Regions from separate parts of the Streptomyces sp. NBC_00637 genome, predicted to be linked through region 3. Evidence: riboswitches for the same ligand, from Rfam matches in the RefSeq annotation. Region 3 holds a riboswitch; each other region holds the start of a gene.
What was found. Region 3 has a riboswitch for cyclic di-AMP ahead of OG440_RS05400 (peptidoglycan DD-metalloendopeptidase family protein). Riboswitches for the same ligand answer to the same signal wherever they lie in the genome.
Positions count from the first base shown of each region.

Region 1: it holds a riboswitch for cyclic di-AMP, as region 3 does, so the genes downstream of both, OG440_RS22040 (transglycosylase family protein) here and OG440_RS05400 (peptidoglycan DD-metalloendopeptidase family protein) in region 3, are expected to answer to the same signal.
Region 2: it holds a riboswitch for cyclic di-AMP, as region 3 does, so the genes downstream of both, OG440_RS15135 (transglycosylase SLT domain-containing protein) here and OG440_RS05400 (peptidoglycan DD-metalloendopeptidase family protein) in region 3, are expected to answer to the same signal.
Region 4: it holds a riboswitch for cyclic di-AMP, as region 3 does, so the genes downstream of both, OG440_RS19695 (M23 family metallopeptidase) here and OG440_RS05400 (peptidoglycan DD-metalloendopeptidase family protein) in region 3, are expected to answer to the same signal.

Region 1 covers NZ_CP109046.1:5,012,433-5,018,211, forward strand. Annotated here, with positions in the region: gene OG440_RS22025 (nucleoside triphosphate pyrophosphohydrolase) at 1-652, shown strand, start outside; gene OG440_RS22030 (cytochrome P450) at 747-2,033, shown strand; gene OG440_RS22035 (transglycosylase family protein) at 2,239-3,255, shown strand; cyclic di-AMP (ydaO/yuaA leader) riboswitch at 3,461-3,646, shown strand; gene OG440_RS22040 (transglycosylase family protein) at 3,650-4,366, shown strand; gene eno (phosphopyruvate hydratase) at 4,711-5,779, shown strand, end outside.
Region 2 covers NZ_CP109046.1:3,494,166-3,499,944, reverse strand. Annotated here, with positions in the region: gene OG440_RS15140 (HAD family hydrolase) at 191-1,015, shown strand; gene OG440_RS15135 (transglycosylase SLT domain-containing protein) at 1,085-1,558, opposite strand; cyclic di-AMP (ydaO/yuaA leader) riboswitch at 1,562-1,788, opposite strand; gene OG440_RS15130 (polyprenyl synthetase family protein) at 2,465-3,475, shown strand; gene OG440_RS15125 (LolA family protein) at 3,701-4,984, shown strand; gene OG440_RS15120 (ABC transporter ATP-binding protein) at 5,128-5,779, shown strand, end outside.
Region 3 covers NZ_CP109046.1:1,238,201-1,243,979, forward strand. Annotated here, with positions in the region: gene OG440_RS05385 (SIMPL domain-containing protein) at 1-12, opposite strand, end outside; gene OG440_RS05390 (SGNH/GDSL hydrolase family protein) at 203-988, opposite strand; gene OG440_RS05395 (DUF6250 domain-containing protein) at 1,115-1,831, opposite strand; gene OG440_RS05400 (peptidoglycan DD-metalloendopeptidase family protein) at 2,128-3,084, opposite strand; cyclic di-AMP (ydaO/yuaA leader) riboswitch at 3,089-3,283, opposite strand; gene OG440_RS05405 (alpha-galactosidase) at 3,552-5,627, opposite strand.
Region 4 covers NZ_CP109046.1:4,478,703-4,484,481, forward strand. Annotated here, with positions in the region: gene OG440_RS19670 (NUDIX domain-containing protein) at 1-517, shown strand, start outside; gene ribA (GTP cyclohydrolase II) at 495-1,136, opposite strand; gene OG440_RS19680 (MarR family winged helix-turn-helix transcriptional regulator) at 1,381-1,905, opposite strand; gene OG440_RS19685 (dihydrofolate reductase family protein) at 2,054-3,181, shown strand; tRNA gene OG440_RS19690 (tRNA-Met) at 3,253-3,326, shown strand; cyclic di-AMP (ydaO/yuaA leader) riboswitch at 3,640-3,808, shown strand; gene OG440_RS19695 (M23 family metallopeptidase) at 3,816-4,838, shown strand; gene OG440_RS19700 (aldo/keto reductase) at 5,085-5,779, shown strand, end outside.

The DNA.
Region 1 (5,779 bases), 3.8 Mb from region 3:
CGAGCTGGAACTGCTCCCCGCCTCCTACGACCTCCCCGGCGCCCGGCTCCTCGACCTGGTCCAGGTCATGGACCGGATCCGCGTCGAATGCCCGTGGTCCTCCCGGCAGACCCACAAGGGGCTGGCGAAATACGCGGTCGAGGAGTCGTACGAGCTGGTCGAGGCGATCGAGGACGGTGACCACGACGAACTGCGCGAGGAGCTGGGCGACGTCCTGCTCCAGGTCGTCTTCCACGCCCGCATCGCCGAGGAGGACGAGGAGTCCCCGTTCTCCGTGGACGACGTCGCGGGCACGATCGTCGCCAAGCTCATCCACCGCCACCCCCATGTCTTCGGCGACGCCACGGCCACCACCCCGGAGGAGGTGAAGGAGCACTGGCTGCGCACGAAGGCGGCGGAGAAGCGGCGGGAGTCGGTGACCGACGGCGTCCCCCTCCACCAGCCCGGCCTGGCCCTCGCAGCGAAACTGGTGTCCCGGGCCCGCACGGCACGACTGGAGGTGCCGCTGCCGGCGGCCCAGGGCATCGGCTACGAACTGCTCGCCCTGGCGGCGCGAGCCGAGTCGGAGGGCGTCGACCCGGAGGCGGCGCTGCGCGCGGCGGCCCGGGCGTACCGCGACGCGATCCGGGCTGTCGAGGGCGTCGACGGTTAGTCACGTGGATTGCTGTCGCCCGTCCCGTGCCCAGGGGTGCCGCGCCGCGGAAGGCCCTCGCGGGGTGGGATGAGGGCACCGCTACGGTCATGGAGTGACCGAGCAGCCCGAGTCAGACACCACCGCTCCCGAACTCTTCACCTGGGAGTTCGCCACCGATCCCTATCCCGCCTACGCCTGGCTGCGCGAGCACGCCCCCGTGCACCGCACCGTGTTGCCCAGCGGTGTCGAGGCCTGGCTGGTCACCCGGTACGCCGACGCGAAGCAGGCCCTCGCCGACCAGCGGCTCTCCAAGAACCCGGCGCACCACGACGAACCGGCGCACGCCAAGGGCAAGACCGGCATCCCCGGCGAGCGCAAGGCCGAGCTGATGACGCATCTGCTCAACATCGACCCGCCGGACCACACCCGGCTGCGACGGCTCGTCAGCAAGGCCTTCACGCCCCGCCGGGTCGCCGAGTTCGCGTCCCGTGTGCAGGAACTGACGGATCAGCTCATCGACCGGTTCGCCGCCGAGGGTGAGGCCGACCTCATCCACGACTTCGCCTTTCCTCTCCCCATCTACGCGATCTGCGACCTGCTGGGCGTCCCCCGCGAGGACCAGGACGACTTCCGTGACTGGGCGGGGATGATGATCCGGCACGGCGGGGGGCCGCGGGGCGGGGTCGCGCGGTCGGTCAAGAAGATGCGCGGCTACCTGCTGGAGCTCATCCACCGCAAGCGCGCCGAGCTTCCCGCGGACCCGGCTCCCGGAGAGGACCTCATCTCCGGGCTGATCCGCGCGTCGGACCACGGTGAGCACCTCACCGAGAACGAGGCCGCCGCCATGGCCTTCATCCTGCTGTTCGCCGGCTTCGAGACGACCGTCAACCTCATCGGCAACGGCACCTACGCCCTCCTCACCCACCCCGAGCAGCGCGACCGTCTCCAGCGCTCGCTCACCGAGGACGACGGCGACCGCGCTCTCCTCGAAACGGGCGTCGAGGAACTCCTGCGCTACGACGGGCCCGTGGAACTCGCCACCTGGCGCTTCGCGACCGAGCCGCTGAGCGTCGGCGGGCAGGACATCGCGGCGGGCGACCCCGTCCTCGTCGTGCTGGCGGCCGCGGACCGTGACCCGGCGCGTTTCGTCGATCCCGACACCCTCGACCTGTCCCGCCGCGACAACCAGCACCTCGGCTACGGCCACGGCATCCATTACTGTCTGGGCGCCCCGCTGGCCCGCCTGGAGGGCCAGACCGCGCTGGCCACGCTCCTCACCCGCCTGCCCGATCTCCGACTGGCCGTGGATCCGGGCGAGTTGAGGTGGCGCGGCGGGCTCATCATGCGCGGACTGCGGACTTTGCCGGTCGCGTTCACTCCGGTGCATTCCGATGCATAACCGGACCGTGTCTGACCGGATGTCAGCGGGAGTGTGACCGTTCGGCGGAGCAAAGGTGACCAACACTCAAGTCTGTGATCTTCACGTGATCTGCGCGGCATTAACTTGTGACAAGTGATCGTCTGCCGATACGTTCACTCGTCAGCGCGACGCATCGGTTCCGCCCGCCGCGCCGTTCAGTGCTGTCCACAGAAAGGCCCCTCGCATGCTCTCCGGGAACGGTCGTCACCGTCGCCCCCGCCAGGCCCCGGCGCTCCTCGTCGCGGCCGGAGTGACGGGCTCCGCCATCGCCATCCCGCTGCTCGCCGCCTCCGCCGCGAGCGCGGCCGACGGCACGGTGTGGGACAAGGTGGCGCAGTGCGAGACCGGCGGCTCGTGGAGCGCCGACGAGGGTGCCGGCGAGTACGGCGGCCTGAGCCTCACCCAGAAGGACTGGGAGGCGTACGGCGGCCTCGACTACGCGACGAGCCCCGACCTGGCCAGCCGCAGCCAGCAGATCGCCGTGGCGCAGAAGGTCCTCGCGGCCGACGGCATCGGCGCGTGGGGCACCTGCGGGCTGACCTCCGGGCTCACCCAGGAGAACGGCGCGCTGAACGTGGACACCGGCGTGGCGGACGACTCGTCCGACGCGTCCGACTCCTCTGGTTCATCCGGATTGTCCGACCTGTCCAGGGGATTGTCCGGATCCTCGGGCTCCTCGACGAGTGACGACTCCTCGACCGGATCGTCCGACTCGTCCGCCGATTCGTCCAGTTCACCCTCGGCGTCCGCTTCCTCCCCTTCCTCCTCTTCCTCCGCCGTCGCGGACGACTCCGGCACGTCCGGCGGTTCCGGCGGTCGGGGTGACGGGTCGACGGGCGACGGCTCGCCCACGGCGACCCCGGAAGCGGATGACTCGGACAATTCCGGCCAGAGTGAGGGCTCCTGGAGCCTCGTCGACACCGGCTCCCTCGGCTCCGGCAAGCATCGCGGCTCCACCGCCGACGAGGCGGCGACCAAGGCCGCGACCGACGCCGCCGAGGGCGGCACCACCACCGCCTCCGCCGGCCGGCATGCCGCCGCCACCTATGTCGTCCAGGAGGGCGACTCCCTCGCGTCGATCGCCGACTCCCTTGGTCTCGACGGCGGATGGAGCGCCCTCTACGCCGAGAACAGGGACCTCATCGGCGCCGACCCGAGCAACATCGCCGCCGGTCAGACCCTCGACACAGGGGTGGAATAGGGCGCAAAGCCCAAGAAAAACAGCGGGAGTTCACGTCACGCTTCGCGCCGAATGTCCGGTTTGGTGAAAGTGTGGGATGAGTCTCAGAAGCCCTGATCGTCTTTGAAATTCCGTCGATCGCGTGTCTACGGTCGAGGCCGCTCGGCAACCCGAGCCCCGGCCGTCGCAACGCCGAATCCTGCCAGCGGCGCCCCGGGAACAGTCGTCGCGTCAAGCGCCGTAGGCAGGAGCGGGGGACCCAAGGTAAGTGCCGCGCCGGTCGGTTGACCGGAACGGCTCGGGGTGAAGCCACACCTCCCACGGAGCAGTGCTCCGGCGGACGAGGAGTGGCCGGGCAACTCACACGGCCCGAACCCGACAGCTCACCTCGCAGGCGTCGGTGAGGGGATCCACCATGCTGTTTTGCGCCAAGGGCAAGCACCGCCGTCCCTCCAAGGCCACCCGCGTCGCCGCGCTCGCCGGCGTCACCGGGGTCGCCATCGCCGCCCCGCTGATGGCGGCCGGCAACGCCTCCGCCGCCACCACCTCCGAGTGGGACGCGGTCGCCCAGTGCGAGTCCGGCGGCAACTGGTCCATCAACACCGGCAACGGTTACTACGGTGGCCTCCAGTTCTCGGCGTCCACCTGGGCCGCGTACGGCGGCACCGCCTACGCCTCGCAGGCCGACCAGGCCTCCAAGTCGCAGCAGATCGCCATCGGCGAGAAGGTTCTCGCGGGTCAGGGCAAGGGTGCCTGGCCGGTCTGCGGCACCGGCCTGTCCGGCGCCGCGTACGACGGCGGCAGCGCCGACTCGTCGAGCTCCGGCTCGTCCAGCTCCTCCGGTTCGTCCAGCTCGTCGAACAGCGGCAGCACCAGCAGCCGCTCGACCGACGAGCAGAGCGCCTCCCGTTCGACCGACCGCCCGGCCGCCTCCAAGACGGTCACCACCCCGACGGGCAAGAAGGTCAAGAAGGGCGACGGCGAGTACAAGGTCGTCAAGGGCGACACCCTCAGCACCATCGCCGAGAAGCACAAGGTCAAGGGCGGCTGGGCGAAGCTGTTCGAGCTGAACAAGGACATCGTCGACGACGCCGACCTCATCTTCCCGGGCCAGCAGCTTCACCTGAAGTGACACCTGGCCCCCAGAGAAGCCACAGCGCCCTCACATCCGAGGTCGGCACACTGAAGACCTCGTGAGGGTCACCCCCCCCGTCCCCACGGGCCCCCGCTCCGGTGCGTGTTCCCCCGTACGCACCGGAGCGGGGTTTCTCTTTGCCCGTTCACCACCTGTTGTCGGACTTTCTTGGCCACCCCCCTTTGTTCCGGGCGGAAACAATAGGTACGGTCTGTCTGTCCACGGGACGGTCGGTCGGCTGCCGACGGCCCCGGGGCGGTTAGGCTCTAGTCGCAAGGCCCGGCCAGGGCTCATCAAGGCCCCCGGTCCCCGCACAACCAGCGTCACATCCCAAGAAGGAGATGCTCGTGCCGTCCATCGACGTCGTCGTAGCCCGGGAAATCCTGGACTCCCGAGGCAACCCCACGGTCGAGGTCGAGGTCGGCCTCGACGACGGCAGCACGGGTCGTGCCGCCGTTCCGTCCGGTGCCTCCACCGGTGCCTTCGAGGCCATCGAGCTCCGCGACGGTGACCCCAACCGCTACCTCGGCAAGGGTGTCGAGAAGGCGGTCCTCGCCGTCATCGAGCAGATCGGCCCGGAGCTCGTCGGCTACGACGCCACCGAGCAGCGCCTGATCGACCAGGCCATGTTCGACCTGGACGCCACCGACAACAAGGGCTCGCTCGGCGCCAACGCCATCCTCGGCGTCTCGCTCGCCGTCGCCCACGCCGCCTCCGAGGCCAGCGACCTGCCGCTGTTCCGCTACCTGGGCGGCCCCAACGCGCACCTGCTGCCGGTGCCGATGATGAACATCCTGAACGGCGGCTCGCACGCCGACTCCAACGTGGACATCCAGGAGTTCATGATCGCCCCGATCGGCGCGGAGTCCTTCTCCGAGGCCCTGCGCTGGGGTGCCGAGGTCTACCACACCCTCAAGAAGGTGCTGAAGACCAAGGGCCTGTCCACCGGCCTCGGCGACGAGGGCGGCTTCGCCCCGAACCTCGAGTCCAACCGTGCCGCGCTCGACCTCATCATCGAGGCCATCAAGCAGGCCGGTTACGTGCCCGGCGAGCAGATCGCGCTCGCGCTCGACGTCGCCGCGTCCGAGTTCTACAAGGACGGCAAGTACGAGTTCGAGGGCAAGTCCCGCTCGGCCGCCGAGATGACCGAGTACTACGAGGAGCTCGTCTCCGCGTACCCGCTGGTCTCCATCGAGGACCCGCTGTACGAGGACGACTGGGCCGGCTGGAAGGTCATCACCGACAAGCTGGGCGACAAGGTCCAGATCGTCGGCGACGACCTCTTCGTCACCAACCCCGAGCGCCTGGCCCGCGGCATCGAGGAGGGCTCCGCCAACGCCCTGCTCGTCAAGGTCAACCAGATCGGTTCGCTGACCGAGACCCTGGACGCCGTCGAGATGGCCCAGCGCA
Region 2 (5,779 bases), 2.3 Mb from region 3:
TTGTTGCCAACCGGTGCAGAGGCCTTTAACCGTCCGCTACCCGGCGATGTGCCAGAAAGCTGTTTCATCGAGTCGTTCGGCAACCAGTCGTGAGCCTGGCGGACAAGGGGAGTTGGCAGAACAGGACAGGACGTGAACGTCGTCCGGTTCGCGTCGAACCCGGGGGGCCCGGGATCCGTATTCTCTGATCATGGCCGCACCCACCGCATATGCCGAGCGCACCGCGTACTCCCTCATCGCCACCGACCTGGACGGGACGCTGCTCCGCGGCGACGACACCTTCTCCGACCGGTCGCTCGACGCACTCGCGCGGGTGGCGGCCGTCGGCGCACGCCATCTGGTGGTGACGGGACGGCCCGCGCCCCGGGTGCGCCCGCTGCTCGACCGGCTGCACAGCAGGGGGCTCGCGGTGTGCGGCCAGGGCGCGCAGTTGTACGACGCCGGCGCGGACCGACTGCTGTGGTCGGTCACCCTGGACCGGGAGCTGGCCGAGACCGCGCTCGGCAAGATCGAGGCGGAGGTCGGGCAGTTGTACGCGGCCGTCGACCAGGACGGCGTCGACGGGCTGACGCTCATCGAGCCGGGCTACCGCATGCCGCACCCGACGCTGCCCGCCCTGCGGGTCGGCCGGCGGGACGACCTGTGGTGCGAGCCGATCAGCAAGGTGCTGTTGCGCCATCCCACGCTGTCCGACGACGAGTTGGCGTCGACGGCCCGCTCGGTGGTCGGCTCGCTGGCCACGGTCACCATGTCGGGGCCGGGCACGGTCGAACTCCAGCCCTGCGGGATCACCAAGGCGACGGGTCTGGCCCTGGCCGCCGAACACCTGGGGCTGCGGCCCGAGGACACCGTCGCCTTCGGGGACATGCCCAACGACATCCCCATGTTCGACTGGGCGGCTCGTGGAGTGGCCATGGCCAACGCCCATCCGGAGCTGAAGGCGGTGGCCGACGAGGTGACGACGTCGAACGAGGACGACGGCGTGGCCGTCGTCCTCGAACGACTGTTTCCGTAACCGGCTACCCGGCTACCGGACAGGGACTACCGGCTACCGGGAGCCCTGTCGGCATCGCCGCCGGGGCGATCAGTACGCGCCGAACACGTTGTCGATCGAGCCGTAGCGCGCGGCCGCGTAGTTGCAGGCGGCGGTGATGTTCGCGACCGGGTCGTACGAGTCCCACGACGTGCCGTTCACGTGGTAGGCGCGGAAGGTCGGGTCGATGACCTGGAGCAGTCCCTTGGACGGGATGCCCGCGGCCGCGTTGGAGTCCCACAGGTTGATGGCGTTGGGGTTGCCCGAGGACTCGCGGATGACGTTGCGGTAGATGCCGTTGTACGTCCCCGGGATGCCGTGCTGCCCCATGACCTGGAGGGACGCCCGGATCCAGCCGTCGAGGTTGTTGGCGTAGCCGAGGCTGGTGGCCGTGGAGACGGTCGGCGTCGCCGCGGAGGCGGTGGTCGCCCCGAGGACGGGGAGGGCGAGCACGGCCGCGCCGGTGGCGGCGACGGCGAGCGTGCGGACGAGACGGTTGCGGCGCGGCTGAGCGGCAGCGGGCATGACGAATTTCCTCTCCGGCGCCTGCGAGGTGAGCTGTCGGGTTCGGGCGGGAGCTGCCCGGTCGCGTCCTGACGGTCGCGGCTTGACCCCTAGCCGTACGGCCTGTCCGAAACGTCTTGCATATCCAAGACATCCGGAAATCCGTTTCGGCGACTTACCTGGTTCCCCCGCTCCTGCCGAGCGGTATCGATGGGTGTTCGGGCGGCGGCAGGATTCGGCGTTCCGCCCGACAGGTCGGGAACGTATGCGAGAGCACATGTCCGGAACAAGTAGCGGATTCACAGATCACCCCTATTGACCTTGGTCTGTGGCCTATGGGGTGCTTGATCCTTTGTGGGTGCAAACCTTCAACTTGCTTGGGGGGTGCGGAGAATCGGTGAAGGGCGACGGTGAACCGGATCTTCGCGCCGAGTGAGCCAACTCACCGGCATCCACAAGAGTGTCGAATCGGGCATTAAGCCCAACTCATCGTTTAAGGAATGGCCATGGGGCGCGGAAAGGGAAAGTCCGCCGTCGCGCCCGACGCGTCGCGGGGGAGAGGGGGGTGAAAGCGTGATCGTCGTCACGCGGAGAGAGGGTGGCCGGGCTCGTTCCGGGCGGCGTGCACCCCGTCCGGGACATGAATCCCCGCTTCCCGGAAACTCTCTCCATGTCCGCTCATATGAGCTGATCAACAACATAACGGGCATGATCAGACGGTGCCTGGCCTGCGGGGCGCCCCCCGGACGCCCTCCGGAGGCCTTCCGGGCGCCCCCGGGCGAGTCCGGAGCGAGTCCATTCGAGCCCGCGGGACGTGGGGGCTATCGGTGATCGAAACGTGACCGGATACGCTGACTTGAGTGATGGCAGAGACCTATCGACAAACCGCGTAATCGCCGGTAGACACCAGCAGACAGGAGACCCCTCGTGACCGTCGTCGGGCCGTTCGGGCTGAGCGTGCGGGACCAGGCTCTGGAAGCCGATGTCCAGGCCGGATTGGCGGCTGTCGAGGAAGGTTTGCTCGAGGCCACCAAGAGTGAGGTCCCCTTCATCACGGAGGCCGCCCAGCACCTCGTACGCGCGGGCGGGAAGCGGTTCCGGCCGCTGCTCGTGGTGCTCGCGTCGCAGTTCGGGGACCCGTACGCGCCGGGCATCGTGCCGTCGGCCGTCGTGGTGGAGCTGACCCACCTGGCCACGCTGTACCACGACGACGTGATGGACGAGGCGGACGTGCGGCGCGGGGTGTCCAGCGCGAACACCCGCTGGGGGAACTCCGTCGCCGTCCTCACGGGTGACTTCCTCTTCGCGCGTGCCTCCCACATCCTGGCCGACCTGGGGCCGGAGGCGGTGCGGGTGCAGGCGGAGGCGTTCGAGCGGCTGGTCACCGGACAGATCCTGGAGACCGCGGGGCCGACGGACGGGCGCGACCCGGTCGACCACTACCTCGACGTGCTCGGTGGCAAGACCGGCTCACTGGTGGCGGTGGCCTGCCGGTTCGGGGCGATGATGTCCGGCGCCGACGATACGGTCGTCGACGTGCTCACGCAGTACGGCGAGCGCCTCGGCGTCGCCTTCCAGCTGGCGGACGACGTCCTGGACATCGCCTCCGACTCGCACGAGTCGGGCAAGACGCCGGGCACGGACCTGCGCGAGGGTGTCCCCACGCTGCCCGTGCTGCGGCTGCGGGAGCGGGCGGCGCGGCTGTCGCTGCCCGAGGACATCGCCCTGTGCGAGCTGCTGGACTCCGACCTGACCGACGACGCCCGGCACACCGAGGCACTGGAGGCGCTGCGGGCCCACCCGGCGCTGGAGCAGGCCCGCCGGGACACCGTGCGGTACGCGAAGGAAGCGCGGTCCGCGCTGGCGCCGCTGCGCGAGTGCGACGCGAAGGCGGCGCTGATGGAACTCTGCGACGCGGTGGTCCACCGGGCGGGCTGACCCCGGGGACCCCTACGGGTCGGATGCCGGCTCGTCATCTCGTGTCATACCGCAGGCGTATGTGGAGTTGAGCCCTCGGGCTGACGCTTACCCATGGCTGATTTGGTCAGATGGGAACCACGGAAAACACCACTCCTCACCGATTCGGGTGAGAATGGCGGCTTGGGGTGGGGACGTGCAAGCGTGAGATGACCAGCCGCCGCCGACGACGGAGGTAAGGCACACATGGCACCGAAGGCATCCGACGACACCACGACCGGCGGGGCGTCGACCGGCGCGGAAGCCGACGACCTGCGCCTCGGACGGCGCAAGGCCGCGCGGTACATCGTCCCGGTCACCGTGATCGGTGTCGCGGCGGCGACGATCGGGCTGGTCCCGGCGCTCGCCGACTCCGGCGACCCCGACCTGCCGAAGATCACCGCACAGCAGCTCCTCGACAAGATCGCCGCGTCCGACGTGCAGCAGCTGTCCGGAACGGTGAAGATCAGCACCGATCTCGGGCTGCCCGACCTCGGGGGACTGGAGAGCGGGCTCCTCTCGGGGGCCGCGGGGCAGGGCGGTGACGGTTCGTCCGCCGACCCGTCCACCAAGCTCACCGAGCTCGCCGCCGGCACGCACACCCTGCGCGTCGCCGCCGACGGCCCGGACCGGCAGAAGCTCTCGCTGCTGGAGAACGCCGCCGAGTACAGCGTCGTCCACAACGGCAAGGACGTGTGGGGATACGACAGCGCGTCCAACGAGGTCTACCACTCGACCGCAGACGAGAGCTCCGGCAAGGGTTCGGGCAAGGACTCCGGAAAGGCGGAGACCCCCGTCCCCGCCACGCCCGGAGAGCTCACCGAGGACGCGCTGAAGGCGGTCGACGACACGACCTCCGTGACCGTCGACGGCACCGTCCAGGTCGCCGGCCGTGACGCCTACAAGCTGCTGGTCAAGCCGAAGCAGTCCGGTTCCACGGTCGGCGCGATCAGTGTGGCCGTGGACGCGAAGACCGGCCTGCCGCTGAAGTTCACGCTGACCCCGGCGAGCGGCGGCGCCGCCGTCGTGGACGCCGGCTTCACCCAGGTCAGCTTCGCCAAGCCCGCCGCGTCCACCTTCGACTTCACCGCCCCCAAGGGCGCGAAGGTCACCGAGGGCGACGAGGCCGGGAAGAGCGCCCCCGGTCACTCGGAGAAGTCCGACGACCTCGCGAAGGACCTCGAAGGCATCGGGGGCGTCGAGGGCGAGGACGGCTTCGGCGGCCTCGGCGGACCCGACGTCCTCGGCGAGGGCTGGACGTCCGTCGCCGTCTTCGACACCGGGGGCGAGGGCGTGCCCTCGGGCGCGGAGGCAGGCGGCGACCTCGGCGGCTTCCTCGGTTCCTTCGGCGACAAGGTGACCGGCAAGTTCGGCTCCGGCACCGTCTTCTCGACCCGCCTGATCAACGCCCTGATGACGGACGACGGCAAGGTCTACGTCGGCGCGGTCACCAAGGACGCCCTGGTGAAGGCGGCGAACGCGGCGAAGTAGGCCGAGCGGCCGAACGCGGGCGGCCGAGCGGCCGAGGCATGCGAGGCGGCCGTTCGGTGAAGTGATGAAGTGGTGGAGCGGGTGAAGCGGGGCGGAGGCCGGCCCACGGACACCGGAGACCGGGAAGCCGGAGGGGAAGCCGTATGGGGGAGTCAGTGCGGGAACCCGTACGGGAGCCCGTGGACGACGACGCCGTCATCCACACCCGCGCCCTCACCAAGCGTTACCGCGGCGGGCAGCTCGCCGTGGACGGCCTCGACCTGACCGTCCCGGCGGGCAGCGTCTTCGGCTTCCTCGGCCCCAACGGCTCCGGCAAGACCACCACCATCCGCATGCTGATGGGACTCATCGAACCCACGGCCGGCTCGGCCCGCGTCCTGGGGCAACCCATGCCGCGGGCCACGCGCGCCGTCCTGCCCCACGTCGGGACGCTCATCGAGGGTCCCGCCCTCTACGGCTTCCTCTCCGGCCGGGACAACCTCCTGCGCTACGACGCCGCCGACCCGACCGCCGATCCGCGCACCCGGCGTGCGCGGGTGTCGGCGACGCTCGAACGGGTGGGCCTGACGGCCGCCGCGGGCAAGAAGGCGAAGGCGTACTCCCTCGGTATGAAACAGCGCCTGGGCCTCGCCGCCGCCCTTCTCCAGCCCCGTCGGCTGCTCGTCCTCGACGAGCCGACCAACGGCCTGGACCCGCAGGGCATGCGGGAGATCCGCTCCCTGATCCGGGAGCTGGCGGCGGAGGGCACGACCGCCTTCCTCTCCTCGCACCTGCTCGACGAGATCGAGCAGGTCT
Region 3 (5,779 bases):
GGGAAGGGGCATACGGGACCGGTCCTTGGAGGCGTCGGGCGGTGCCCGGTGCGGATGCGGGGGGCGAGCGCGGGCGGGGGTGCGGTCATCCCAGCACCCGTGTCCGGCCCCGCCCGGGCACCACTCCCGTGCGATCACCTCACTGGTGGAGCGGCCGGCCGTGCGTCGTCCACGGCCGGCCGCGTGCCACCCGGCCGCGGGTTCAGGCCACGGCCGCTATCCGCATCCGGATGTCGTCCGGCGACAGCGTGCCCTTGGCGGTCACGTGGTCACCGGAGGACTCCCCGCGCAGCCGGCGCCCGATCCACGGCACCAGGTACTCGCGCGCCCAGTGGACGTCGTCGCGCCGCACGTCCAGCGTGCCGCGCGGCGGGAGGAGCGGCCACGGCTGCTCCGGGTCGGCCGGTACCTCGATGCCGAGGGCCTGCCCACCGCGCAGCGCCACGCGCGTGTGCCCCTCCGGGGAGAGGTGGAGCCGGTCGCCGTCCCAGGCCCTGCGGTCCTGGATGGACTTCAGGGACCACAGGTCGAGCACCGGACAGCCGTAGCGGTCGGCCACGGCACGGACGTGCCCGTTGTAGGTGGCGATCTTGCCGCGCAGATGCTTGAGCACGGGGATGCCACGGGTGTCGAAGCCGGTCGTCACCATGACGGTGCCGGCTGCGGCGGTCAGGGCCGAGATCGCGCGTTCGAAACGCTCGGCGACCTCGTCCGGGTCGGTGCCGGGACGGAGGATGTCGTTGCCGCCCGCGCAGAAGGAGACCAGGTCCGGGGCGAGTTCCACCGCCCTGGGGAGTTGGTCCTCGACGATCTGGTCGAGCAGCTTCCCGCGGACCGCGAGGTTGGTGTAGTTGAAGTCGCCCTCGGGTCGCCGGTCGGCGAGGAGCACCGCGAAGCGGTCCGCCCAGCCGACGAACGCCCCGTCGGGGCCGGGGTCGCCGACGCCCTCGGTGAAGCTGTCCCCCACCGCCACGTACGACCCGATCACTGATCTGTCGTCACTCTTCGAATCGTCTGCCACAGCCGTTCATCATTCACCTTCGAATGTGACCTACGCGATCGTAGGAAGGGGTTGACGGTCGGTGAGATAAGACACCCGTAAAGAGTTGACCAATCAGGGAATAAGCGACCACGCCCGGAAGTCGTTGATCCGGAAATGACTCCAGGTGGTACGAAAGGCGAAGTGCCCGCCCGTGTAGGGCTCCGGGTCGGTGAAGTCGAAGACGAGCCGGCCGTTGTTCCACCAGCGGACGACCGAGCCGTCGGAGACGACGCGGACGTGGTTCGGCTCGTTCGCGACGAGCAGCGGCTCGGTGTAGTCGTAGACCAGCGGCCGGACCCCCGCCTCGCCGACGTAGCGGCGCAGCCGGGTCGTGGTGTTGGTGTTGGCGCCGTAGCCGACGTAGTACGCCTTCAGGTAGTCGTACTCGGCGAGGGCGCCGCCGCGCCGGGTGGCGAAGAGGTCTTCCGGGGAGCGCACGTCGACGGCGTTCCAGAAGTTGTTGAGGTCGGAGACGCGGTCGTGGACCCCGCCCGCGGAGACGGGTGTGGCGACGTACTCGAGGACGTACGGTCCCGTGAGCGGCCGCTTGAACCAGATCGTCGCCCCGGCGGGGACGTCGACCTCCAGGGTCCCGCGGGAGGCGGTGACCGTCCCGCCCTGTTCCAGTTCGACGGCCCACTGGCGCAGGCCGTGGCGGAAGTCGTCGTGGGCGATCAGGCGGCGACGGCGGGGCCCGGCACTCGCGGCGCTCGCCGCGGCCGCCGGGGCGAAGGCGCCCAGCGCGGCACCGGCGGCGAGAGCTCCGAACGTCCTGCGGGTGGTCGACATGGGGCCAACTCCTTCGATGGGCGGGGGCACCGAGACGCGGCTCGGTATCCCGGCGGGTCTCGGCGCCGTCGGCAGAGACGACAGAAAGCGCTTGCTCGCCGATGGAGATCACTGTGTCCCGAGTCCGCCCCACCTGTCGACGGGACAAAGGGGGCCGCCACATGACCGCAATGGAACGATCATGAACGCGCCATTTCCGAAGCCGCTCACCCCGGACACGCCGAAGGCCGGACCCGGGGATCGGGGTCCGGCCTTCGGCCGCGTGTCAGGCGGGAGGTCGTCGCGGTCGGAGGGGGTCAGCCGACGGAGACGCCGTGCGCGCGGAGGTAGGCGATCGGGTCCACGTCGGAGCCGTAGTCCGGCGTGGTCCGGATCTCGAAGTGCAGGTGCGGGCCGGTCACGTTGCCGGTCGCACCGGAGAGGCCGACCTGCTGGCCCACGCTCACGGTCTGGCCGGCCGAGACGGACAGCTGGGACAGGTGGGCGTACTGGGCGTAGTAGCCGTCGGCGAGCTTGATGACGACCTGGTTGCCGTACGCGCCGCCCCAGCCCGCGGAGACGACGGTGCCCGCACCCACGGCCTTGAGGGTGGTGCCGGTCGGGACGACGAAGTCGGTGCCGGTGTGGTAGCCGCTGGACCACATGCTGCCGGCCGTGTGGTAGGCGGTGCCGACGGTGGCGCCCGCCACCGGCAGCGTGTAACCGCTGGAGGTGCCGGTGCCGCTCTCGGCGGCCTGGGTGACCGCCTTCGAGGAGGAGGAAGAGGACGAGGACTTCGACGTGGTTCCGGACGCCTTCGACTTCGACGAGGAGGAGGACAAAGAGGAGCCGGACGACGAGCCGGTGCCGCCGGTCGCGGAGGTCGCGGCCTTCTTGCCGATCGAGAGCTTCAGGCCGGGGTGGATCAGCGACGGGTCGCTGCCCACGGCCTGCCGGTTGTCCTGGTACAGCTTCTGCCAGCCACCGTTGACGTCCTGCTCGTCGGCGATCTTCGACAGGTAGTCGCCGGATCGCACGGTGTAGGTCTTGGCCGTCGTGGCGGTGGTCGTCTTCTGCGCCACCGGCACGGACTGCACGACCTGTTCCGGAACGGCCTGGGAGGCGGACTGCGCGACGGACTGGGCGGGGGCCGCGTGAGCGCCGGCGGCGCCTATGAGCGGAAGGGCGAGCGCGGCGCCGCCCGTTCCGGCGACGGCGATGGAACGAGTGAAGCGCTGGGCCTTCGGACGGCGGTGCTTACCCTTCGCGGGCATGGCGAATTCCTCTCCGGCGCCTGCGAGGTGAGCTGTCGGGTGCGGACTGGAGATGCCCGGCCGCGCCGAGGCGCGGCTTTACCCCAAAGCCTGTTCCGGAGACCGGAACAGGCGGTTCTGCCTGTGGGTCCCCCGCTCCTGCCATGTACGGGTGAGTGTGCGGACTCCGGGCGGTGGCAGGATTCGGCGTCCGTCCGGATTGGTGTGGAACGTAAGCGACCAGGACGCACAGGGACAAGCAGAGGTTGTGCGGGTGAAGCCTTTCTCTTGATCCGCTGTGAGAATCCCCGGTCACACTCCGTGAGACGGGGGGCCCGTTGGTCGCCAAGGCCCTTGGAAAGCATGCGAATTACGTGAACATGACGGACGACATACGGTCACGGATATGACGCTGCTCACGTGACAGCTCTCCAGGTTCCTTTATTCCAGAGCGAGTTGGAATTAAGGAACCAATTCGGACAGAAACCTCAGATACGACGCAGCCGGATAACCGTCGCATCAAGGTCGCCCCGCAGTCCGGTACGCAGCCCGTGATGCAGCAGCACCGCCCCCCGGTGGACTTCGCCCGTTTCACGGCATTCGTACGATGCCGTCGGGTCGAGCCCGCGCAGACGCAGCGCCGGAGCGGCCTCACCGAACCGCTGCGCCTGGAGCCAGGCGAGGACGACGCTCTCGTCACCGCGCAGGTACTGGACGGCGCTCAGACCGCCCGTCGGGGGCCGCAGGCGGTAGAGGTCGCCCTGTTGCACGACGGGCCGGATCTCCTTGTAGAGGTCCACCCATCGACGCGCTTCGGCGAGCTCCTCCTCGCTCCACTCGGAGAGATCCCCGCCCACCCCGAGCACGCCGGCCATGGCACTGACGAACCGGAAGCGCAGCGAGCTGACCCGGCCGTTGAGCTGGGCGTTGGGACTGTCGGTGACCCATGCCGCCATGACCCGGGCGGGGTGGATCTGGCTGAAGCCGTGCTGGATGTCGAGCCGGTCCAGCGGATCGGTGTTGTCGGAGGTCCACACCTGGTCGGTGCGGCTCATGATCCCGAGGTCGATACGTCCGCCGCCGCCGGAGCAGGATTCGAAGGCGACCCCGGGATGGGCCGCCCGCAGCCGGTCCAGCAGGGCGTACAGGGCCCGGACGTGATCGACCCAGAGGCGCTGCGGGTAGGGGTCGTCCGGCCAGCCCGCGTCGGTGAAGCAGCGGTTGAAGTCCCATTTCACATAGTCCACCGGCGCGCTGGACAGGAGTCCGTGGAGCTGTTCCCACAGGTACTCCTGGACGTCCTCGCGCGCGAGGTTCAGGACGAGCTGATTGCGGAACTCCGTCCGCTTTCGTCCGGATTGGAACTGCACCCAGTCGGGGTGGGCCCGGTAGAGGTCGCTGTCGGGGTTGACCATCTCGGGCTCGACCCAGATGCCGAACTGCATGCCGAGGGCGTGGACCTGGTCGGCGAGGGGCTTCAGCCCCCTGGGGAACCGGTCGGGGTTGGGCTGCCAGTCGCCGAGCCCGGCGTGGTCGCCGGTGCGCGCCCCGAACCAGCCGTCGTCGACGACGAAGAGCTCCACGCCGATCGCGGCGGCCCGCCGGGCGAGCGTGCCCTGCTGCTCCTCGGAGATGTCGAAGTACGTCGCCTCCCAGGAGTTGAACAGCACCGGCCGGTCCTGCTCGGCGTCCGGGACGACGTACGCGCGCTGGTAGGCGTGCCAGGCGCGGCTCGCCCCGCCGAAGCCGGCGTCGCTCCACAGGCCGGCGAAGACGGGCGTGCTGAAGGACTCCCCCGTGGCCAGTCGCAGCAGGCCCGAGTCGTCGTACCCGGCGCCGCCGGTGATCTGCACGCGCGCGTCGGGGAGTTGGGCGACGGCGATCCGCCAGGAACCCGACCAGCCGAGGGCACATCCGTAGACCTCGCCGCGCTCCTCGGTCGCGTCGGTGTCCAGGGCGACCCAGGGCAGGTGCTGGTGCCCGGTGTGGCCGCGGCGGCTGCCGATGACCTTCTCGCCGTAGGAGAGCGGGGACCGGGTGAGCCGGGACTCGGCGGCCCAGCGGCCGTGCAGCTGCGACAGCCGCCAGTCGTCGCGCTCGGGCAGGGTCCAGGTGGCGGAGTCGGCGCGCAGCAGCTCCAGCGGCCGCTCACCGTCGTTGCGCAGGGTCGTCCAGCGCTCGACGACGTCGCCCCGCATCCGGTAGTGCAGGGTCACGGTCAGCCCGGCGTCGCGGAACCGCAGCCGCAGCTCGTCGCCGTCGGCCTCGAAGTCCTCGTAGCACCACTCGGTGCCGCGTCGCTCGTCGGTGCGCACGGACAGCGCGGGCCGGACGAAGCGGGGGCCGCCCTCGAGCGGGTACTCCTCCCGGCCGTCGAGCGGGGATTCGAAGGACGCCCCGCGCTCCGACGGCGCGACGGCGGCGAGTGCCTCGGCGTCCGCGAGCGCGATGCCCGGGCCCCAGTGCAGGTGGACCAGCTCGCCGGCCTCGGTGAGGTGGAGGGCGTAGCTGCTCGTCGGCCCGGAAAGGAGCCAGGTGCGGCCGTCGTCGGCGATCTCGGGCATCAAACCCCCACTAATTCGAACAGGTGCGATCAAGCACCAACATCATCGAATGCGGTCGGCCCGCCGGGCAACTTTCCGCGGACAACTCTTCACCTGGGCAGACGTCCCAGCACCCCCCTGTGGACAACCCGTTGCCCGGGGAATCCATGTCG
Region 4 (5,779 bases), 3.2 Mb from region 3:
CCACTGGAGCCGCGAACAGCGCGAGACGTACGACAGGGGCGACGGCGCCACGATCCTGCTCTACGACGCCGAGCGCCGTACCGTCCTGCTCACCCGGCAGTTCCGGCTGCCCGCATACGTCAACGGGCATCCGGACGGCATGCTGCTGGAGACGGCCGCCGGGCTGCTGGACGGCGACGACCCGCGCGAGGCGATCCGCCGCGAGGCGGCCGAGGAGACCGGACGGGCGGTGCACGACGTCGAGCACGTCTTCGACGCGTTCATGAGCCCCGGTTCGGTCACCGAGCGCCTCGCCTTCTTCGCCGCCCCCTACGACGCCTCCGTCCCCGGCGCTGACACGGCGGGCGTGGCGGCCGAGGGCGAGGACATCGCCGTCGTCGAACTCCCCTTCGCCGAGGCCCTCGACCTCGTCCGCTCCGGCGCGATCGCGGACGCGAAGACCATCATGCTGCTCCAATGGGCCGCGCTGGACGGCCCGTTCGGGGCGTCGGCGGTCAGCCCACGCTCAGCTCGGTGAGGTCGGCGAGCGGCAGCGTGTGCTGGGTCTGGAGGACCTTCGCGCGCAGGTAGCGGACGTTGTGCGGGGTCGTGAAGACGCCGGTCGGGACACGGTTCTGGACGTCGATGCCCAGGCCCCGCAACTGGTCCGCCTTGTCGGGGTTGTTGGACAGCAGGTCCAGGCTCGTGACGCCCAGGGCGCGCAGCATCTGGGCGGCGGCCGTGTAGTCCCGGTCGTCCTCGGGCAGGCCGAGCGCGGCGTTCGCCTCGTAGGTGTCCAGGCCCTGGTCCTGGAGGGCGTACGCGTCGAGCTTGTTGTAGAGGCCGATGCCGCGGCCCTCCTGGCGGAGGTAGAGCAGGACGCCGCCGGTCCCGGCGATGCGCTCGACGGCCTCGCGCAGTTGGGGCCCGCAGTCGCAGCGGGCGGAGCCGAAGACGTCGCCGGTCAGGCACTCGGAGTGCAGCCGGACCAGGGGGGTGGCGCCGGGCGCCGGCTCGCCGAGGACGACGGCGACGTGCTCCTGGCCGTCGGAGAGGCCGTGGAAGGTGACCAGTTCGGCGTCGACGGAGTAGCCGTCGGGGAAGCGCAGCGGTACCCGGACGCGGGCGCGCGGGGTGGCGGCGGGGGTGTCGGGCATGCGGGCTCCCGGGTCCGGAGGACGGTGACAAGGCGGCGCCGGGCCACCTTGTGCTTCAGATTTGAAGCAGATCCAACGAGTCGAGACCCTACCCCATGCTTTAAATTTGAAGCAACTGGTTTGCGATGCCCCACATGCCCCCTCACTGCTCGCCGCTCACGGACTCGGGGGGCTCACCGGCGCATGGGCTCATCGGCTCAGGGGCCCATGGGTTTACGGATTCGCGGTCACGGGGGGCTCGTGGTCACGGGGTTCCGGAGCAGGGTGACGAGCGTCGGCGCCACGGGAGGTCCTCCGGGGCCGTCTCGCCGCCGTCGTCCCCCTGGAACCCGCGTGCGACCTGCGTGAAGATCTCCTCCAGCTGTCCCACCTGCTCGGGGGTGAGCCGGTCGAACAGGGCCGTGCGGACCGTCTCGACATGGCCGGGCGCCACGTTCTCCAGCACCGTCATACCCTCGTCCGTCAGGACCGCGACGCTGCCGCGCTTGTCCCACGCGCAGTCCTCGCGCCGCACCAGCCCGTCCTTCTCCAGCCGGGACACCGCGTAGGTCAGCCGGCTGCGGGTGATCTTCAGCCGCTCCGCGAGGTCGGTCATCCGCAGCCGCCGTTCGGGCAGGTCGGAGAGGTTGGCGAGGATGGAGTAGTACAGATGGGGCATGCCGGCCTCCTGCTGGAGCTGCCGGTCGATCGCGTCGTCGAGGAGGAGGTAACCGGCGACAAACGCGCGCCAGGCGCGTTGCTCCTCGGGGGTGAGCCAGCGAGTCGTCATACACCCAGTGTAGGTTTGTTTCAAACTTGAACCAAGTCCGGCCGCCAGGCCGCTGTCGAACCGTTGTCGGACCGCCGTCCAACCGTCGTCCAACCATCGTTCCGACGCCGACCAACCGCCGTCGGACCGAGCCCGGGGAGCCGCGTCGATGCCGTACCCGTACGTCCTGCTGTCCGCCGCCGTCTCCCTCGACGGCTACCTGGACGACACCACGCCCGAGCGCCTGCTCCTCTCCGGCCGCGCCGACTTCGACCGTGTCGACGAGGTACGGGCCTCCGTCGACGCCATTCTCATCGGCGCCGGCACCATCCGCGCCGACAACCCCCGGCTCCTCGTGAACTCCCCCGAGCGCCGCGCCGCCCGGGTGGCCGCCGGGCTGCCGCCGTACCCCCTCAAGGTCACCGTCAGCGGCTCCGGCGAACTGGACCCGGCGGCGAACTTCTGGCACACGGGTGGCGAGAAGGTCGTGTACACGACGGACAAGGGCGCCGAGCGGGTGCGCGCGCTCGGTATCGCCGCGGACGCCGTCCCGCTCGGCCCCGCACTGGACTGGCGCCGCCTCCTCGAACACCTCCACGACGTGCGCGGCGTACGGCGGCTCATGGTCGAGGGCGGGGGAACCGTCCACACCCAGCTGCTCCGGCAGGGTCTCGCCGACGAACTCCAGCTGGTCCTCGCCCCGCTGTTCGTCGGCGACCCGGCCGCGCCCCGCCTCTTCGGCCCGGGCGGCTACCAGGGCGGACGGCTGCGCCTGGTGGAGACCCGGCGCATCGAGGACGTCGTCCTGAACCGCTACGAGCCCACCGCCCCCGGCGCCGGGCCGCTGCCGGCCGCGGCCGACCGGCACTGGCTGGCGCTCGCCTGCGCGCTCGCGGCCGACTGTCCACCGTCGCGGACCGCTTTCAGCGTCGGCGCCGTGATCGTGGCCTCCGACGGCACCGAACTGGCGCGCGGCCACTCCCGCGAGGCCGGCGACCCGGTCGTGCACGCCGAGGAGGCAGCCCTCGCGAAGCTCGACCCCGCCGACCCCCGGCTGCCCACGGCCACCGTCTACAGCAGCCTCGAACCGTGCGCCCGCCGCTCCTCCCGTCCGGCCCCCTGCGCCCGCCTCATCCTCGACGCGGGAGTGCGCCGGGTGGTCACGGCCTGGCGCGAGCCGGACACCTTCGTCACGGAGGCGGACGGCACCGGTCTGCTGACGGCCCAGGGCGTCGACGTCCTCGTGCTCCCCGAGTACGAGGAGCGGGCGAAGGGGCCGAACCGGCACCTCCTCTGAGGCCGCCGGGGCGCCGTGGATCAACCGATGTGCTTTCCGTCCCGCTGATGGCGTACAGTTGTGTTCATCGCCGCGGGGTGGAGCAGCTCGGTAGCTCGCTGGGCTCATAACCCAGAGGTCGCAGGTTCAAATCCTGTCCCCGCTACTGATAAGTCGAAGGCCGGAATCCGAAAGGGTTCCGGCCTTCGGTGCGTTCCCCGACGCGTCCCTCACTCCGGGTGACCGGACGACCGCCCTGCGCATAACAACTGAGTCACCATCAAAGCTCCTGTGACTGATGAAGCGTTTTCGGGGCATCGCCTCGCGCGGTCAACTCGCCCGTTTTTCACCGCTGCCAGCCCAAAAGTCCAGGCCAGAAATGTTGTTGATCAAGAGGAACGGCTTGGAAACGCACCCCCGGGTCTATTAACGTTCGATAACGCAGCGCGGTCGTCCCAGCCGGCACCAGAGTCGGCTCCGTGCGGCACGTGCCGAATCCCGCAAGGGAACCGGGGAACCACCACCATGGGGTGAATCACGCGGAAGCCGTTGTGAACTCGCTGAGTCCACAAGGGGTTTACGCGCGTAGGAGACCTTCCCGCTCCGAACCCGTCAGCTAACCCGGTAGGCGACGGAAGGAAAGGAGTGCGCCCGCGTGGCGTCCAACCCGCCTGCCCCCGAGGCCCCGTACGCGCCCGGCCAGGGGTCCACCGAGACCTTCGGCTTCGGCGGTTACCGCCCCGACGAGGGACCTTGGGAGGAGTGGAACCCCACCGCGGAGTCCACTCGCCCGGTGCGCGGCAAGCACCGCGTCGCCAAGCAGCGCGGCGGCGGATTCGCCCGCAGCTCCACCGTTCTCGGCGTCGGCGTCATAGCCGCGGTCAGCGCCGGTGGCATGGCCAGCGCCAACACCGGCAAGGCGCCTGTCTCCATCTCGATGCCGGACCTGCCCAACGTGGGCTCCCTCATCTCCGACGACGAGCCCGCCCCGGAAGCCGCGCCGGCCCTCGCGAGCTTCGGCTCCGAAGCCGCCGTCGACACCGACGAGAGCGCCGCCGACGCCGGCGAGGCGCTGCGCAGCCGGATCATGGCGCAGGCCGAGTCGCAGCAGTCCCAGGTCGAGGTCAAGGCGCTCGCCGCGGCGGCCAAGGCCGAGTCGGACGCCGCCGCCAAGGCCGAGAAGGAGGCGGAGGCCAAGGCCGCCGCCGCGAAGAAGAAGGCCGCCGAGGAAGCCGCCGCGAAGGCCGAGACCGCGCGCCTGGCCGAGCTGGCCAAGCAGTACACGCTGCCGACCTCCTCGTACACCATCACCTCGACCTTCGGGCAGGCCGGTTCGCTCTGGTCCTCCGGCTACCACACGGGTCTCGACTTCGCCGCGCCGACGGGCACGCTCATCAAGGCCGTCCACAGCGGCACCATCACCGAGGCGGGCTGGGCTGGTTCCTACGGCTACCGCACCATCCTGACCCTGGACGACGGCACCGAGCTCTGGTTCTGCCACCAGTCGTCGATCAGCGTCAGTGTCGGCCAGAAGGTCGCCACCGGTGACGTCATCGGCCGGGTGGGCGCGACCGGGAACGTCACCGGGGCCCACCTCCACCTCGAGGTCCACCCCGGCGGCAGCGCCGAGGGCATCGACCCGGCCGCCTGGCTGCGCGACAAGGGCCTCACCCCCTGAGCGGCACCCTCCGGCGCCCCTGAACGGCAACCTCCGACGGCACCCCTCGGTCGCTCCCCGGGCGGAACCCGTCCCGCGGACACCTGATCCAGCCCCGCAGCCCTGAGCCACCCCGGCAGCCCCGACGCCCTCCGCGTCGGGGCCGCCGATCTGTGCGGTGTGCGGGCGCCGTGCACAGGGGCCGTTCATCTGTTCTTCGCGTCACGCCCGGAATGGGCGGACGGTCCTCGTCCGTTGACACGAAGCATGACTGCTCTTCGCCGACTCGGCTCCTCCGACCTCGAGGTCTTCCCGCTCTCCCTGGGCGGCAACGTCTTCGGCTGGACCGCCGACGAGACGGCCTCCTTCGCCGTTCTCGACGCCTACGCGGCCGCGGGCGGGAACTTCGTCGACACCGCCGACTCCTACTCGGCATGGATCGACGGCAACAGCGGTGGTGAGTCCGAGACCGTCATCGGCAGGTGGGTGAAGGCCCGGGGCAACCGCGACGACGTCGTGATCGCCACCAAGGTGAGCCAGCACCCCGAGTTCCCCGGCCTGTCCGCCGACAACATCAAGGCAGCCGCCGACGCCTCGCTCCGCCGCCTGGGCACCGACCACATCGACCTCTACTACACGCACTTCGACAAGCCCGAGGTGCCCGTCGAGGAGATCATCGGCGCGCTCGACGAGCTGGTGCGGGCGGGCAAGGTGCGGCACATCGCGGCTTCCAACATCTCGCCCGAGCGGCTCCAGGAGTCCCTGGAGTTCTCCGACCGCGAGGGCCTGGCCCGCTACGTCGCCCTCCAGCCCCACTACAACCTGGTCTCCCGCGACACCTACGAGGGCCGCCTCCAGGACCTCGCCGGCCGCTTCGGCCTCGCCGCCGTCCCGTACTTCGCGCTGGCCGCCGGCTTCCTCACCGGCAAGTACCGGCCCGGTACGACGGTGGAGAGCGCCCG